Regions from separate parts of the Alteromonas sp. 5NS40-0096 genome, predicted to be linked through region 1. Evidence: predicted binding sites of a transcription regulator. Region 1 holds the regulator's gene; the other holds the start of a gene.
The links. The regulator ArgR, encoded in region 1, controls arginine synthesis, uptake and breakdown. The targets are predictions, from matches to a motif close to ANTGAATANNTATTCANT.
Positions count from the first base shown of each region.

Region 2: a site for ArgR is predicted at 2,786-2,803, ahead of AC27G9_RS12425 (OadG family protein). Genes of this name have one in related genera too.

Region 1 covers NZ_BAAJLQ010000009.1:33,691-43,183, forward strand. The annotation lists gene AC27G9_RS19635 (TonB-dependent receptor) at 1-1,770, shown strand, start outside; gene AC27G9_RS19640 (hypothetical protein) at 1,929-2,108, shown strand; gene argR (transcriptional regulator ArgR) at 2,122-2,586, opposite strand; gene mdh (malate dehydrogenase) at 2,811-3,749, shown strand; gene ppc (phosphoenolpyruvate carboxylase) at 3,865-6,486, opposite strand; gene bamJ (BamJ family beta-barrel-assembly machinery protein) at 6,718-7,338, shown strand; gene AC27G9_RS19665 (TRAP transporter small permease subunit) at 7,506-8,045, shown strand; gene AC27G9_RS19670 (TRAP transporter large permease) at 8,047-9,414, shown strand; gene AC27G9_RS19675 (TRAP transporter substrate-binding protein) at 9,427-9,493, shown strand, end outside.
Region 2 covers NZ_BAAJLQ010000003.1:553,310-562,802, forward strand. The annotation lists gene alaS (alanine--tRNA ligase) at 1-1,684, shown strand, start outside; gene csrA (carbon storage regulator CsrA) at 1,819-2,022, shown strand; tRNA gene AC27G9_RS12410 (tRNA-Ser) at 2,389-2,480, shown strand; tRNA gene AC27G9_RS12415 (tRNA-Arg) at 2,517-2,593, shown strand; tRNA gene AC27G9_RS12420 (tRNA-Arg) at 2,612-2,688, shown strand; gene AC27G9_RS12425 (OadG family protein) at 2,924-3,187, shown strand; gene oadA (sodium-extruding oxaloacetate decarboxylase subunit alpha) at 3,202-4,998, shown strand; gene AC27G9_RS12435 (sodium ion-translocating decarboxylase subunit beta) at 5,002-6,132, shown strand; gene AC27G9_RS12440 (ATP-binding cassette domain-containing protein) at 6,166-6,957, opposite strand; gene AC27G9_RS12445 (peptide ABC transporter ATP-binding protein) at 6,966-7,961, opposite strand; gene AC27G9_RS12450 (ABC transporter permease subunit) at 7,961-8,854, opposite strand; gene AC27G9_RS12455 (ABC transporter permease subunit) at 8,841-9,493, opposite strand, start outside.

The sequences.
Region 1 (9,493 bases):
TCAGGCGGTGAAATCGCATTCGGTTCTGACCAGTTCCGTCACGCTAACTTGCTTGATAACGACTTGACGACTTTCAAACTTGATGCAACTTACCTAATGGACGAGCATCAAATTGATTTCGGTTTCGAATATCAAATTCTTGAAATCTTTAACTTGTTCGTGCCTGGTTCAAAAGGTGTTGTGACTTTCGACAACCTTGAAGACTTCGAAAACCGCCTAGCAAGTGAGTACGAGTACTCGAACGGTATTGGTAACGATCCTGCTGCGGTTGGTGCACAGTTTGAACGTACTAACTTGTCTCTTTACGCTCAAGACACTTGGGATGTAACTGAAGACCTAACTGTTACTGCTGGTTTGCGTTATGAGCGTCTTGCTTCTGACGACCGTCCTCCGTTTAACCAAAACTCTTTCGACAGAACTGGTTTTGATAACACGAACAACCTAGATGGTGTTGACATCATTCTTCCACGTGTTGGTTTCACTTACCGTGCAACTGATGAACTAACTGTTCGCGGTGGTGTTGGTCGTTTCACTGGTGGTCAGCCTAATGTTTGGATTTCAAACGCTTACTCACAAAACGGTGTATTCGATGGTTTCTTCTCTCAAGAAGACGTAACTATCACAGCTGACTCAATTGCTGGAATCTTCCCAGATGCGTCTGCTGCACTAGCTGACGGTCAAAGCAACGGTAACGTTTCTTTCACTGACCCAGACTTCGAACTTCCGAACGACTGGCGTTATCAGTTGGCGACAGATTACACCTTCGATCTACCTTACGTAGGCGAAGACGTACTTTGGACAACTGAAGCACTTTACATCGACCGTCAAGACGCACCGTTCTGGGTTGATGCGTCACTTCCAGAAGGTACATTGCTAGCTGATGGTCAGCGTGTAATCTACACTGATGACGACAACCGTTATGACCTTATGTTGACTAACACTAGCGATGGTGGTCGTTCTGTAATCCTTTCAACGTCATTGGCGAAGAGCTGGGATAACGGTTTCAGTGCAACAGCGTCATATACGCACCAAGACATCACTGAAGCAAACTCTGGTACTAGCTCAACAGCTCGTAGTAACTTCCGCTTCTCTGACGGTATCAACCGTAACATCGCTGACAGCCACTTAGGTACTGCAGCGTTCGAAATCAAGCACCGTTTCGTAGTTAATCTAGGTTACAGCGCTGAAATCTTCGAAGGTTACAACACTGATATCAACTTGTTCTTCGAACGTCGCTCAGGTGAGCCAGTATCAATCACTACTAACTTCGACCGTAGTGTCCTAACTAACGATGTTGATGGTACTGTTGTTGGTCTTAGCCCAGAATTCACATCTGGTGATTACCTGACTTACATCCCAACGGCTAACGATCCTAACGTTGTGTACACTGACCCAGCGATTCAAGCTGAGCTATTGGCCGCAATTCAAGATCGTGGTTTAGGTGGTTACGCTGGTGGTTATGCACCTAAAGGTAGCGAAACAACGCCTTGGGTTACTACACTTGACTTGAGTGTGTTCCAAGAAATCCCAGGCCTAATGGAAGGTCACAAAGGTACAATCTACTTCGTAGTAGATAACTTCCTTAACATGATCGACCGTTCACAAGGTAAGATTTACGACAGCCGCTTCAACACGCTTCGTCTATATGACGTAGACAGCATTGACGACCAAGGCCGTTACGTAATCGACCGCGTACGTACAGATGGTTATGACTTCAACGCACTTCAGTCTGCTTGGAGACTTAAAATTGGTGTACGTTACGACTTCTAATCGAAGCCGTTATGCATACAGAGTAATCTGATTGCTCTTATCTAAAAGCCCGCGTTATGCGGGCTTTTTTATACGTCGTGTAATCTGACATTGAAGGTCGCCCTTTTACGAGATTTAAAGATGTATAGTGGGTTTCAAAGTGGGCTAAAGCAGGAAATATGGTGACGGTATCAGACGCTTCTGACGTGAAGAAAAGTACTAAGGATGCGCTACAAAGGGAATCAATGCATCAATGGGAGAAAGCATGGTGCTATCTTTGGTTTGATGGGAGTCGGTCTGCTTTGCGGTATCGCGGTATGATCAAGCTTTTCAGCTATCAAGTTAGTGCAGGCGTATAGGGCCTAAGCAGCCCTATACGTTGTCAAAAAGGTCTTCTACTCGCTGACGAAGGGTTTCAATCTGTGATACATCCGCGGGCGCAATAAAAATGGTATCGTCTCCCGCTATTGTGCCAAGCACGCCATCTTTTTGGCTCAATGAATCTAATAATCTTGCGATAAGCTGCGCAGCACCGGGGCTAGTACGGATAATCACCATCACATTGTTATGAACAATATCCAATACTAGTTGCTTGAGAGGGCTTTTCGCGGTTGGCATGCCCAGTTCGGGGGGGAGACAGTACACCATATCTCCACGAGCGTTTCGGGTTCGCACAGCACCGAACTTACTTAGCATCCGAGAAATTTTGGATTGGCTGATATTTTCAAAACCTTGGCCGCGCAGCGCTTCAACGATTTCGCCTTGTGAACCGTAGCTTTCTGCTTTGAGTATATCTTTAAATGATTTAATGAGTTGTTCTTGTTTTGCGTTCGCCATAGGGACTAACTTGTAGGGCTCATTTCTTAAATAAATTTTAACTATTGTGCACTAGGCGTGAACTTTGCGCAATTTAAATGCATAATCATGCATGAAATTGCATATGGTCTGGGTTTATTCGAATTTTTCATGTCTTAAGACCATAGGGTGATTGAGTTTTGTGCTCAGTTGCATTAGTGTGACTTCCCGTCTAGAAACGTGAATATTTCCATAGGAGAAATAGTATGAAAGTAGCCGTGTTAGGTGCTGCCGGTGGTATTGGTCAAGCGCTGTCATTGTTGTTGAAAACACAACTGCCAGCTGGTTCTGAATTAGCACTTTACGATGTTGCACCTGTTGTTCCTGGTGTTGCTGTTGATTTGTCTCACATCCCAACAGCGGTTAAGGTAACAGGTCATGGTAAAGACGACCTAGCCGACGCATTAACAGGGTCTGATGTTGTATTGATTCCAGCGGGTGTACCACGTAAGCCTGGTATGGACCGCTCTGACTTGTTCAACATCAATGCAGGTATCGTTAAGAGCCTAATCGAAGGCGTTGCAGAGAGCTGCCCAGACGCTTGTATCGGTATTATTACTAACCCAGTTAACACGACTGTTGCTATCGCAGCTGAGACGCTGAAAGCAAAAGGCGTGTACAACAAGAACAAATTGTTCGGTGTGACAACGCTTGACGTAATTCGCGCAGAAACCTTCGTTGCAGAGCTGAAAGGTCTTGATGTGTCTAGTGTTCACGTACCTGTTATCGGTGGTCACTCTGGTACGACTATCCTTCCACTACTTTCTCAAGTAGAAGGCGTAAGCTTCTCTGATGACGAAGTGGCTAGCCTGACAACTCGTATTCAAAACGCGGGTACAGAAGTTGTTGAAGCTAAAGCGGGTGGCGGTTCAGCGACACTTTCTATGGGTCAAGCTGCAGCGCGTTTCTGTTTGTCTCTTGTTGCAGCGATGCAAGGCGAAAACGTTGTTGAGTACACGTATGTACAAACTGACGATAGCGATGACGCAGCATTCTTCTCACACCCAGTTCGCTTGGGGCCAAATGGTGTTGAAGAGATTCTACCTTACGGCGAGCTAAGTGCATTTGAGCAAGAAGCAAAAGACAGCATGCTTGAAGGCCTTCGCGGTGACATCAAAATTGGCGTTGAATTCGTAAACGGCTAATTTTGTCAGTGATACAAAAAAACCGGCTTTAAGCCGGTTTTTTTATCGTCGCGAAAAACACAAGCGATAAAAAAGCCAGCGTAATGCTGGCTTTTGGTTTTACGTGTAATCGCGATTAACCTGTATTTCGCATACCGATTGCGATACCCGCAATGGTTACCATCATCGCTCTTTCAAGTACCGTGTTTTGGCTGTCATCTCCAGCTGCACGGATTCGCTCTAACAATTCAATTTGCAAATAGTGCAAAGGTTGTAAGTAACCCGCACGTATGTTCATTGATTCTTTGCCCTGAGGGTCGCTTTCCATGATGCTGTCTTGACCTGTAATGGCAAGAATGGAGGCAATGCTCTCTTTCAGCTCTGCACGCAACGCTTCGCCAAAGTGTTTCAACTCCTGTGGCACAAGACGATCGTCATAGGCTTCGCTGATACGAGGATCGGCTTTGTGGAACACCATGTCGAGCATGGACAAGCGCGAGGCGAAGAATGGCCAGCTCGCTACCATCTCTTCAATAGTCGCTTCATTGCCATCCGCTTTAACAGCTTCAATGGCACGGGTTACCCCTAACCAAGACGGCAATACAAGACGCGTTTGCGCCCAAGAGAAGATCCACGGAATGGCGCGCAAGCTTTCAATCCCGCCAGTCGGTTTACGTTTCGCTGGACGGCTACCTAAAGGCAGTTTACCGAGCTCTTGTTCCGGTGTTGCGACTCTAAAATAAGGCACAAACTCAGGATCTGAACGCACTACACCACGATAATTATCGCGACCTTTTGCCGCCATCTGAGTAATAACGTCTCGCCACTCATCTTTTGGCGCCGGCGGTGGGAATAGCATGGCTTCGATAATTGCGCTAGCGTATATGCCTAGGCTGCGTTTAGCCAACTTCGGCATACCAAACTTGTAGCGAATGGTTTCACCCTGCTCAGTAACGCGGAAGCCGCCGTCAAGCGAACCCGGAGGCTGAGAGTAAATGGCAGCGTGCGCTGGAAGACCACCGCGACCGATAGTACCACCACGACCGTGGAACAAGGTGAGAGTAACGCCGTACTCTTCTGCTAGCTTAACCAGTGCTTCTTGCGACTCGTATTGTGCCCAACCTGCCGCAATTGCTCCGGCATCTTTGGCTGAATCCGAGTAGCCAATCATGACATATTGGCGACCCTGAACATAACCGCGATACCAATCTATAGACAGCAAGTTGTTCATTACTTTAGGTGAATTGTTCAAATCATCCAGCGTTTCGAACAGTGGCGCTACTGGCATTGGCCAAGTCACACCCGATTCTTGCAACAGTAATTGAACGGCGAGAACGTCAGACGGTTCACTTGCCATGGAAATAATGTAGATACCAAAACCGTGCTGACTGTTTTCGGCAATGACTTTGCAGGTTTTCAGTACTTCTTTTACATCGTCAGACGCTTCCCAAGTTGCAGGGAAAAGCGGACGTTTGGAAGCGAGTTCCCTGAGTAAGAATGCCTGTTTATCTTGTTCGGTCCACTGTGCGTAATCGCCCAGGCCCAAATAGCGAGTTAATTCACTAAAGACGTCAGCGTGACGCTCAGAATCTTGTCTCACGTCCAGTTTTAGCAAGTGAACGCCAAAACACTGTACGCGGCGAATCGTGTCTTTTAACAAGCCATTCGCAGTAACGGTTAGTCCCGCCTCTAACAATGACTCGTAACACAACAACAATGGCGCTAAGAGCTCTTCGTTGTATTGAACCCAATCATCTTGATTAACGTCTTTGCCAGACAGGTAGTCGGCGATACCGTCACGCGTCGCGCCAAGTTTTCTCACCAATGGGCGAAGCAACGCACGGTAGGGTTCATTGACATCACCTACTTTTTCACGCAAAGCATCGCTGCAATCGCTCATTGAAAGTTCTACTTGCAGGCGGTCGAAATCAGTGGCAAACAGCTTAGCTGCGCGCTTGCGAGCGAGTAATAATACTTGTTTAGTTACGGTTGACGTGACAAATGGGTTGCCGTCTCTATCTCCGCCCATCCAAGAGCTGAATTGCACCGGCGTCGCGTCAAAAGGCAAGGATACTTGGTAGTCTTTTGCTAGACGGTCATCTAGTTCACGTAAAAACTCTGGTACCGCTTCCCACAAGGAGTTTTCGATGACTGAGAATCCCCAGCGAGCTTCATCTACAGGCGTCGGGCGCACTGAGCGAATTTCTTCTGTATGCCACGCCTGACTGATAAGGTCGGAAATACGCGTCTCGATACTTTCTCGTTGGCGATCAGATAAATTCTCTTGATGAATATCTTTCAAGCATGCTGCTAGCTCGCTGTGCTTGTGAATGAGTGTGCGTCGCGTCACTTCCGTCGGGTGAGCGGTTAACACTAAGTCGATATTCAACTTATTCACCGCTTCTTGTACTTTGTCCGCAGACAGCTCAGCTTTGTCCAAGTGCTCGAACAAACTGTCGATAGTGGCATCGACATCCATCGCACTGTTGTACTCTTGTTCAGCAATATTACCTAGGTTGAGAAACTGAGCGAAGGCTCTTCCCACAGTTAACAAGTCTGCATCAGACATGTTCTTGAAAGTTTCTTTCAGATTTGAACTGCAATCCGCGTCGCCCTGATACGACGAACGACCGTCTTTTCTGATAGTTTCAATACGCTCTAACCACTCGGTTCCCAGCTGGGCTTCAATGGTTTTACCAAGGGTCTTCCCAAGATAACGAACAGTATCTTTTAGTTGTGCATCATAATGAGATTGCATTGGATCCTCCTAAATATAGTGCCTGACACCATACTGCTTCTAATTTAACTTGTCTAACCTCTTTAGTAATAACTTAAAGCTATCAGTTAGAATGTTCATCCTAATTTCAGCTTGGGAGGCACGAATTTTCTCACTGTGGTACACTTATACACGAAAAATATTGCAACACCGCGACAAGATGGTTTCGGTTAAATATTGAGCAATATTTGTAATTTAATTTCAGGAGTTATCGTGTCAGATACATTCAATACAGTCGAAACTCAGGCGAGTTACGGTGTTGGTTTCCAAATGGGTGAGCAATTAAAAGCGAATCCTTTCGAAGGTCTTTCTATTGATGCAGTGGTTGAAGGCGTGAAAGATGCTTTCCTAGGTAACGATGCAAAAGTAGACAATGAAGCCTTGCGTGTAGCGTTCAATGAAATTCATCAGCGCATGCAAGCTGCAAAAGCTGAGCAGCACAAAGGTGCAATCGCAGAAGGCGAAGCATTCTTGGCTGAAAATGGTCAGCGCGAAGAAGTCACAGTACTTGAGTCTGGACTTCAATACGAAGTGATTAACTCTGGTGAAGGCGAAAAGCCAACTGCGAGCAGCACGGTACGCACTCACTACCACGGTACCTTGATTGACGGCACAGTTTTCGATAGCTCTTACGATCGTGGTCAGCCTGCTGAATTCCCGGTTGGCGGTGTTATTCGCGGTTGGACAGAAGCGCTTCAGTTGATGTCAGTAGGCGACAAATGGCGCTTGTACGTACCTTACCAACTTGCCTACGGCGAGCAAGGTGCGGGTGCGGCAATTGGTCCATACGCGACATTGATCTTTGATGTTGAGCTTCTCGATATCCTAGCTTAATGCTAATGCGCGCTGCTGTGTGAATTCGGTTGCGCGCTGCTTCTCCTCTTTTTCCTCGTTTTATTCTATCTATTCAAACGCAAACCATTGGCAAATAGCTGATTTATTATTACTCTTGATGCCCATGTAAATGTGCTGTAAACCGTACAGACCAATAAAGCGTTGTTATGAATACTGCTAATTCCAATCCTTTGCTCCCATTACAATCCGTCTCATTGCGAATAGACAAGTTCAACCAGTGGCTGTGCCATGCTGTTGCGACAACCACTATTGTGATGGTGTTACTCACCTTCATCATAGTTGCCTTGCGCAAAGGTGCAGATATGGGCTGGATTGCACTGCAAGAGTCGGTTATGTACTTCCATGCATTGGTTTTTATGGTGGGTGCAGCTTACACACTGCAAGTCGATTCCCACGTAAGAGTTGACGTTTTCTATCGCAGCTTCACAACGCGTCAAAAAGCGTGGGTTGATATACTGGGTACCTTATTTTTGCTCGCGCCGACATGTGTCGTTATCTTAATTTATAGCTTGCCGTACGTGTCTGAATCTTGGCGTTTATTGGAAGCATCAAAAGAAGCGGGTGGGTTGCCCCTTGTCTATCTTCTTAAATCACTTATTCCCTTAGCCGCTGTGCTCCTGTTGATACAAGGTGTCAGTGAAATATTGAAAAATGTGTGTGTCCTGAAAGAAAAGGAGAGCCAATAATATGGAATGGATGGCGCTGTTGTTGTTTGCGTGCGTTTGCATCGTCCTGTTGTTTGGATTTCCGGTGGCATTTAGCCTAGCAGGGACGTCGTTGATTTTTGCTGGTGTAGGGTACCTGTTAGGTGCCTTCGATGTCAGTTATCTGGGCGCGCTGCCCAGCCGTCTATATGGCATCTTATCCAATACCACATTGCTTGCGGTCCCGCTGTTTGTCTTTATGGGGATCGTGTTAGAAAAATCTAAAATTGCCGAAAACCTGCTCATTGCAATGTCTGATTTGCTGTGGCGATTTAAGTCGGGTATGGCCGTGTCAGTCGTCATTGTGGGTATGTTACTCGCAGCGAGTACAGGTATCGTCGGTGCCACGGTAGTGACGATGGGGCTGTTGTCTTTACCGACTATGTTACAAAGAGGATATTCTGCCTCCTTTGCAACAGGCACAATTTGCGCAACTGGTACATTGGGACAAATAATCCCACCTTCGATAGCGCTTGTGCTCTTAGGTGACGTGTTATCGAGCGCTTATCAACAAGCCCAACTTAATATGGGTATTTTTGCGCCTGAATCGGTATCAGTGGGAGACTTGTTTGTTGGTGCCCTTATTCCCGGTATGGTACTGGTGGCGCTATATTTGCTGTATGTATTTCTGACTAGCTGGCTGTCAAAGAGCGCAATACCAGCCAAATTGGACGACACGAAACGCCCTGAAAACCCGGGATTGTGGGGAGCATTAGTGCCGCCGTTGTTACTTATCGCCGTTGTACTTGGCTCTATCTTGTCGGGGTATGCCACGCCGACTGAAGCGGCAGGCGTTGGTGCAACAGGCGCGCTCATATTGGCGTTAGTCACGGGCCGCTTAAATCGCGATATGTTACGCGCTGTTATGATGGAAACCACGAAAGTGACTTCCATGGTCTTTATGATTCTTATCGGCGCCTCTATTTTTTCTTTGGTATTCAGAGGTTTCGGTGGCGAAACCTTGATTCACGAATTTCTGACTGGGCTGCCTGGTGGGGTATTTGGCGCCATGTTAATTGTTATGTTGGTGGTGTTCGTCTTAGGCTTTATTTTAGATTTTATTGAAATTACCTTTGTGGTAGTACCAATAGTCGCTCCCGTTCTCCTTACAATGGGTGTTGACCCTGTGTGGTTGGGGATCATGTTGGCGATTAATCTGCAAACATCATTTTTAACACCGCCATTTGGTTTTGCTCTGTTCTATTTACGCGGCGTGGCGCCGGCAAGTGTTCCAACCAAAGCCATCTATAAAGGGGTTGTACCTTTTATTGCCATACAGCTATTGTTACTTATTGCCCTTGCCATATGGCCTGATATGGCAACCTGGTTACCTGATAACTTATACAATTAAAGAGACACTGCGATGAATACAACAAGGAAGCTTTTGCTAGCGGCGTCAGTCATGATATTGGCTGCATGTGGCGGGAATG
Region 2 (9,493 bases), on a different contig from region 1:
TCGCCGTGCAGTGCGTCATGGTTACAAACTCGGCGCAGATAACATTTTCTTCTATAAGTTAGTCGATGCATTGGCGACCGAAATGGGGCAAGCATACCCTGAACTCGTCGATCAAAAGCCAGTATTGGAAAAAGTGCTAAAAGTCGAGGAAGAGCAGTTCAGTAAGACCCTGTCTAGAGGCATGGCAATGTTGAACGATACTTTAGCTAATCTTAAATCTGATACGATTCCTGGCGAAGTTGTTTTTAAACTTTACGACACTTACGGCTTCCCAACCGATTTAACGAATGACGTTGCTCGAGAGCACGAACTTAAAATCGATGAAGAAGGTTTCGAAGCGGCAATGCAAGCTCAGCGTGAGCGCGCTCAACAAGCAAGCCAGTTCGGCTCTGACTACAATGAGTTGCTGAAACTAGAGCAAACTACTGAATTTACAGGCTATGAATCGACAGAAGACGAAAGCCAGGTATTAGAGTTGGTTTACGACAATCAACTGGTCGATTCATTAACCGATGGCCAGCAGGGCCTAGTTGTATTGAATCAGACGCCTTTCTATGCGGAGTCTGGTGGCCAAGTAGGTGATTCAGGTGAGTTGCTAATCGGTGACGCTACTTTTGTCGTCGAAGATACGCAAAAAATGGGTAATGCGTTTGTTCACAAAGGTGTTGCAAAGGGAACCGTCAACAAAGGCCAGACAATTACCGCGAAAATTGACACGCAGAATCGTGAAGCGATAAAGAAAAATCACAGCGCGACTCACTTACTACACGCCGCGCTGCGTGAGATTTTAGGCGAACACGTTACGCAAAAAGGATCACTGGTCGATGCACAGCGTCTGCGTTTCGATTTCTCCCATTTCGAGGCCGTTTCAGCAGAACAATTAATTCAAATCGAGCAACGAGTAAACGAAGAAATTCGCGCAAATCACGGTCTGTCTACTCAGTTAATGGAGTTAGACGAGGCAAAAGCCTCAGGTGCTATGGCGTTATTTGGTGAAAAATACGATGAAAAAGTGCGTGTTGTTACCATGGGACCATTCTCCGTTGAACTATGCGGTGGCACGCACGTACAAAGAACAGGTGATATCGGTTTATTTAAGATTAGTGCCGAGAGTGGAATCGCGTCTGGCGTACGTAGAATTGAGGCGGTAACTGGCGTTGGGGCGCTGGACTTGGTCCAGTCACAACAACAATTGCTTCAGCAAGTTGGAGGATTACTCAAAACCGATGCGAGTGGGTTGGTTGAACGGGTTTCAAATTTGCAATCTCAAGCCAAAGAGCTTGAAAAAGCGCTCGATACAGCGAAACAAAAGTTGGTTAGTGCTCAAGGCGCAGACATCCTCAGTCAAAGCCAAGATATTAAGGGTGTGAAAGTCCTTGTGTCTGAACTAGAGGGCGTTGAAGCCAAAGCGCTACGCGGCATGATGGATGACCTCAAAAATCGCATTGGCGAGGGTATTGTGGTTCTCGGCGTTGCAAATCAAGGTAAAGTTAATCTTATTGTCGGTGTGACGAAGAATCTGACTTCAAAAGTGAAAGCTGGAGAACTCGTAAACCACGTTGCCGCGCAGGTTGGCGGTAAAGGTGGTGGTAGACCGGACATGGCGCAAGCGGGTGGTGACAAACCCGAAAACTTGTCGTCAGCACTGGAGTCTGTCGCTTCTTGGTTGACAGATAAGCTATAATCGTCAATAAGTTAAAGACAGCGAGTTTTTGCGGTGACACAGAAACATGGAAAGCTGTTGCTCAAAACGGGTCGTGCCGTTGTTGAGTGTAGTATTAGGGATTATGTTCAAGATTAAGGAACAGGAGCAATAGAATGCTTATTTTGACTCGTCGTGTTGGTGAAACGCTTATGGTAGGTGATGATGTAACCGTTACTGTACTGGGCGTAAAGGGCAATCAGGTACGTATTGGTGTGAATGCACCTAAAGAAGTATCTGTACATCGTGAAGAAATTTATATGCGCATACAGGCCGAAAAAAGTGGCCAATCTGTAGGTGCACCAAAAGATGATGCCTAGCATCGAGTAATCGATGTCAAAAAGGTCGGCTTATGTCGGCCTTTTTTGTTTTTATACCATGAAACTATTGTTAGAGAGTGCCTCTGAACGGACAGGTAAAAGTGGCGTGTGTTGATTGATACTTGTTCAAAAAAAACAATTATTCATCAATCTGTTTAAAATCCAAGCATGCGAACGTTTTTGTTTGAAAAAGTGTTTGACTTCGCCTCATGAATCAGTAAACTGCGCTCCACGTTAAGGAGAGGCGGCTGGAATCGCTCCCGAGTAAGGGATATAAGGATTGTAGCTGTAGCATTAAATTGCACCCACTTACGAATAAGTAAGTTGATAAGCCTCGAATAAAGACTTAACATTTAAAACAGTTTCGGAGAGGTGGGTGAGTGGCTGAAACCAGTTCCCTGCTAAGGAACCATACCTATATACAGGTATCGAGGGTTCGAATCCCTCTCTCTCCGCCATTATTGCTTCTTAGAAGCATTGAAGTTTAGAAATGCGCGTGCGTAGCTCAGCTGGATAGAGTACCTGGCTACGAACCAGGCGGTCGGAGGTTCGAATCCTTCCGCACGCGCCAATCTAAACCTCACATTACGCGTGTGTAGCTCAGCTGGATAGAGTACCTGGCTACGAACCAGGCGGTCGGAGGTTCGAATCCTTCCACACGCGCCACATTGCAAAAGCCCGCTTTAAGCGGGCTTTTTTGTATCTAAAATTCACCGCCTCAAACATCTATTTGTGCCGAAATGCTGATTCAGTATGTCCAAAAAGTGCATAATTAATCACATATTCTCGTTTTTTCCTCGAAAATAAGACTAATTATGCAAGAGTGCGACCTTTTTACGGTTGTCTTTTGCTTTCCTGCATGTTACTTATTCGATTCATTTTTCAACATATCGAGATACTCATGGTATCAGAATCAATCTCAGCTCAATTGATGGAAGCTGCAACGTTAATGCTAGTGGGCATGGTCGTCGTGTTTGCATTCCTGACCCTGTTGATTGGCGGAGTAAAACTCATTGCTTTTGTTTGTGCCAAATTTCCAGAGAGCACACCTCAAGAAACCATGTCCCGTGGAACATCACCTCAAACAGTCAGTGCGCATAACGATAATCGTATCGTTGCAGCGATTACCGCGGCAATTGCGATGCATCGACAACAGAACAAATAAAATCAGGAGACACTATGCCAAACCCACTTGCGATAACCGAACTCGTTTTACGTGACGCTCATCAATCGCTACTGGCGACCCGTTTGAGATTAGAAGACATGCTGCCTATCGCCGCGGCACTGGATGAAGCTGGTTATTGGTCTGTTGAGTCTTGGGGCGGAGCAACATTTGATGCTTGTATTCGTTATTTAGGTGAAGACCCTTGGGAGCGTATACGAGAGCTGAAGAAAGCCATGCCCAAAACCAAACAGCAAATGTTGCTACGCGGGCAAAATCTGCTGGGGTATCGCCATTATGCTGATGACGTGGTTACGCGGTTTGTCGAGCGAGCTCACGAAAATGGCGTCGATGTGTTTCGCATCTTTGATGCCATGAATGACATGCGCAATTTGCAAACGGCTATTCGCGCAACCATTGATTGCGGCGCACATGCCCAAGGCACGATTTCCTATACCGTTAGTCCAGTTCACTCTATCGACCTGTGGGTTGATATGGGTAAGCAACTGGAAGATCAAGGCGTACATTCAATATGTATTAAAGATATGGCGGGCCTGCTAAAGCCATATGAATGCGAGGAGTTAATAACCAAACTCAAAAACGCCGTTGGTGTACCAATTGCCATGCAGTGTCATGCAACAACAGGGTTGAGTACAGCAACTTATCAGAAAGCCATTGATGCCGGGATCGATATTCTCGATACGGCGGTGTCGTCAATGAGTATGACATACGGGCATACTGCGACTGAGACAATTGCGTCTATTCTCGAAGGCACACCGAGGGATACTGGTTTGTCGTTGCCTCATCTCGAAAAGATCGCGAGTTACTTTAGAGATGTGCGCAAGAAGTATGCACAGTTCGAAGGCAGCTTGAAAGGCGTTGATGCAAGGATTCTCCTCGCTCAGGTGCCAGGAGGTATGTTGACCAATATGGAGAACCAACTCAGAGAACAAGGTGCCCTTGATAAGTTTGACCAAGTATTAGAGGAGATTCCTCGCGTTAGAGAAGATCTTGGCTTTATTCCTTTGGTCACGCCGACTTCGCAGATTGTCGGCACACAGTCGGTTCTCAATGTACTTACAGGTGAACGTTATAAAAGTATAACCAAGGAGACTGCTGGCGTCTTAAAAGGAGAGTACGGTGCTACAGCCGCGCCTGTGAATAGTGAATTGCAAGCGAGAGTACTAGAGGGTAAACGGGCGATTACCTGTCGTCCTGCTGACAATTTAGCGCCGGAATTAGACAATCTAACTGGTGAACTCGAACAACTAGCACAAGAAACCAATATTCAATTGGCGAATGACACGATAGATGACGTGTTAACGTACGCGCTATTCCCACAAGTTGGTTTGAAGTTCTTGCAAAATAGAGGGAATTCAGAGGCATTCGAACCCGCACCAAATCCTGAAGCGACACCAGTACAGTCTGCTCAGCCATCACAAGGCAATGTTGATGGGCCTGCGACCTACGATGTACGCGTCGATGGTCAGCTTTACCGCGTAGAAGTTGGTGAAGCAGGGCAGCTGGGTGACATAACGCCTGTGAGCTCGTCGCAGGGGCCTGCAGCAGAAGCCCCTCAGTCAGTTGTGGCAAGCTCAGCCGGGAAAAGTGTGAATGCTCCCCTAGCTGGCAATGTATTTAAACTGCTTGTTAAGCCCGGAGACAAAGTAAATGAAGGTGATGTTGTACTGATTTTAGAGGCCATGAAGATGGAAACCGAAATTAGGACGACTCACACAGGTGTGGTCGCTAAGCTGCTTGTCTCTGAGGGAGAATCAGTGACAAGCGGGCAAGCACTATTGGAGCTCAATTAAACCATGGATAAATTGAGAGTATTATGGGAAAGCACGGCTTTGGCTCATTTCGAGCTAGGCCAAGTCGTTATGATGGCTGTAGGCTTGTTGTTACTCTATTTGGCCATTGTCAAGAAGTTTGAGCCTTTGTTGCTATTCCCTATAGGTTTTGGTGCACTGCTGACCAATATACCGTTAGCGGGTTTCAGCGAAGCTGGTGGTTTGCTCTACTACATATATACCGTTGGCATCGATACGGGCGTTTTCCCCTTGTTGATTTTTATGGGAGTAGGGGCGATGACTGACTTCGGGGCACTTATTGCCAATCCCAAAATGCTATTGCTCGGCGCAGCGGCGCAATTTGGGATCTTTGCGACCTTGTTTGGTGCTATCGCATTGAACTTTGTTCCCGGATTCGAATTCACACTGAAAGATGCCTCTGCTATCGCAATCATAGGTGGCGCTGATGGGCCGACAGCAATATTTTTGGCGAGCAGGCTTGCCCCTGATTTGCTTGGCGCTATTGCCGTTGCAGCGTACTCTTACATGGCACTTGTACCTATTATTCAGCCGCCGATTATGAAGGCGTTAACCAGTGAAGAAGAGCGTAAGATTGAAATGGCTCAACTTCGTCCTGTGTCTCAGCGTGAAAAAATTATTTTTCCGTTGGCAGTGTTGCTTGCGACGATTCTTTTCCTTCCTTCAGCCACGCCTTTAGTGGGAATGTTCTGTTTCGGAAACCTGATGAAAGAATGTGGTGTCGTTGAACGCTTAAGTAAAACGGCACAGAATGAGCTGATCAATATCGTGACTATCTTTCTTGGCTTGGCGGTAGGTTCAAAGCTCTCTGCTGATAAGTTTTTGACAGTTGAAACCTTGGGGATTTTGGCACTAGGTGCTGTCGCTTTCGCCATTGGCACCGCTACAGGGGTACTAATGGCAAAGTTGATGAATCGTCTAAGTGGTGGTGGGATAAACCCCCTCATTGGCGCGGCTGGCGTGTCAGCTGTCCCTATGGCAGCGCGAGTGGTAAACAAAGTTGGCCTTGAGTCAAATCCCCACAATTTTTTACTGATGCACGCGATGGGTCCAAATGTCGCTGGGGTATTAGGTTCTGCTGTTGCAGCGGGAATTTTACTTGCCCTTGTAGGCTAATGGGCTAATGCGAGGCGCTGAGCTATGGAAGGCTCAGCGCTGGTGTTTGATAGCGGCTAAAGACTGATAAGACATAATGAGCTTTTTTGTCACCATGTGCTTTGGCCAGCGAAAGATCGTTTCAGTATCACCAGATTCTACAATTTGCCCCTCATTCATCACAATGACCTTATCAGCAATGTGTCTAACAATGCCGAGGTTGTGAGAAATAAAGATAAAAGCGAGGCCCATTTCCTGCTGTAGCTTCAAAAACAAATTAACGGTTTGCGAGCGAATGGATGGATCAAGCGCTGCGAAAGGTTCATCAGCTACAATGACTTTGGGGTTGAGTAACAAAGCCCTCGCCATTGCGATGCGTTGTTGTTGGCCATCTGACAGCATGTGGCGATAAAAATGATAGTGCTCTCGCAGTAAGCCCACTTTTATCAGTGTTTCTTCAATAATAGCGATACGCTCAGTCTGTGGGATGTTGGTATTGAGTTTTAGTGGCTCGTCGAGAATTCGGCCTACAGGGATGCCTGGGTTCATCGCTTCACTGGTTTGTTGAAACATCATCCGGATGTCGCCAGCCCTACACTCTGGGCCACTGATTTTTGCGTCTCGGCCGTCTTTTCTCTCATGCAACCAGATGGTTCCAGTGGTTGGTGGTACAGCACCGACTAACAGTTTGGCAAGCAGTGATTTACCCGAGCTGTTCTCACCAATAATCGCAATGGTCTCACCACGATTCACTGAAAGGTCGATTGGGCCCAATTGAAACACTACGTCTTTCTTGAACCAATTGGACGATTTACACTTCTCGAAACTCAGCTCTTCAATACGCATTACTTCCATCAGTTTTTCTCCATATGGAGAGGAAAGTGACAGCTGTAAGTATGGTCGTGTATGCGTCTGACCGCAGGTATACTTACGCAATCGCGCTGCGCTCTGGGGCAACGCGGACCAAGCCGACAACCAATGGGTAAGTGCTGTAATGTTGGAATACTGCCCTCTAGTGTAGGTAAACACGATTTTGGCGGCAGATCATTTCTGAAACTGGGGGCACTGTCCAAAAGCGCTTTAGTATAAGGGTGTAATGGGCGCTTTCTGATTTTAGACATCCTGCCCGATTCAACGGTTTGACCACAGTATAGTACCGTCATGGTGGTTGCCATATTGGCTATCGCCAGCAGGTCGTGGCTAATGAACAAGATACCTAAATCCCGGGTTTGGTTTAAACGTGTGAATAACTTTAGAATCTGGGTTTTGGTGGTGGTTTCCATGCCACGTGTGGGGTCGTCAGCAATTAATAATTTGGGCTGGGAAATGAGCGCCATTGCGATCATGAATTTTTGTGCAATGTCATTGGAAATTTCATGAGGGTAAGCCTTCATGTATTTCTTGTGTTGTTTTATACCCACTTTGTGCATAACGCCAACAGCTTGTTTGTGCCGTGACTGTGCACGTTCCCAAAACCACTTACCTTCGACAAATTCTATCGGTACGCTTTCTTCAAGCTGCTCGCCGAGGGTAGCTGATGGGTCCAGCGCGGAAGATGGGTGCTGGAACACCACGGCGATATCTTTTCGCATAATTTCGCGTCTTTCTTCCGCCGACATAGACAGCAGATTTTTCCCATCCCAAGTTAGGCGATCTGCGGTTAGAGACCATTGCACTGGCATCGCGCCAGATATTGCTGCAACAATCAGACTTTTCCCCGAGCCTGATTCACCCACCAATGCACGTATTTCGCCTGAGTTAACGGTGAGGTTAATTTTCTCTAGGGCTTTGACTTTACCCGTACCCGTGTTCATTTCTAGAGTCAGGTTCTTGATGTCGAGTACTGGCATTATCTCACCAACCTTTTTCGCAATGCCGAACGCAAACCATCACCCACAATGTTAATTGCCAAAACCATGAGAAATATAGTCAAACCGGGCAAGGCGACTTGCCATGGTGCGATATAGGCTACATCCAAGCTACTTGCGAGGATCGCGCCGAGTTCAGGTTGTGGGGATTGTGCACCTAAGTTAAGGAAGCCGAGTGCACTGACGTCAATCACTGCAATCGATAGCGCCAGCGTACCTTGAACGACTAGCAGCTCAATCATATTTGGCAAAATCGAGTAGGTGAATAGTTGCCAGTGATTTGCGCCATCTAACCGAGAGGATTGTATGTAATCTTTTTCCATTTCGTTGCGCACAAAAGAGCGAGTGTTGTGAACAAACTGGGGGATCAATGCCAGCGTAATGGCCCACATACTGTTAACGAGGCCGGTGCCTAATATTGCAACGATTATAATCGCAATTAACAATGTGGGTATCGCCATCAAAGCATCGAGTAAATGGTTGACGACACTTGACCGAACACCACTTAACATACCTGCGATTACGCCAATGCTTACGCCGATGATCATTGCTACCAGTACCACAATGATAGAAGTGCCAAAGGTGATTTGGCAGCCATAGATAATACGGCTAAATAAATCTCTACCGAGTGAATCCGTGCCAAATAAATGAGAGATGGTACCGTTGAAGTACCAGCTGGGTGGTACAAGCAATGCATCAACGTTCTGTTCGAGAGGATCGTAAGGCGCGATTAATGGCGCAAAAACCGCAAAGAACAAGAAAAACGTCAGCATGGCTAAACCAATGATAGCGGCGTGGCTAGATTTAAATTCAAGCCACGTACGCTGCCATGGTGATGGCTGAAACTCGTCGTCGTAAAAACTAAACTGTGCCACGATCGAATTTATCCCTACTTGGGTCGATTAACCGGTTAAAAAAGTCGATAGCAATTGTCAGTGTGATCACGACAAAGGATACCGCCAGCATGCCTATTTGCAGAGCGCAATAGTCTCTTTGATAAATAGCTTGTAGCAGCCAATTACCGACACCAGGCCATGAAAACAAGGTTTCAACTATCATGGCATTTGTGATGAGGGTCGTAACTTGAATAGCCATAAGTGGCAATATTGGGAGTAGACTATTTCTCAAAATGTGTTGCGAAAATATTTTCCAACGTGACAACCCTCGAGATCTCGCTGCCGCAATGTAGGGTTTGTTTAATACGTCAATCACAGAACGTCGCATTAATCGTATGATAGAGGCTGTCGTGATAATCGCTATCGATAAGGTCGGCAACATGAGGTGTTGCAGGGCATCACTAAATGCTAACTTTCTATCGATGTTATCGGCCATTAAAATATCAATCAGGATAAACCCAGTTTGCGATGGAATATCAAACATCAAGCTGATCCTTCCAGACAGCGGCACAATTCCGAGCTGTAAACTGAACACGAGTATGAACAGCAGTGCCAACCAATAAACCGGAAAGGAGTAGCTGAAGATACTTAACGAATTGAGCGTTAAATCCGTTGTTG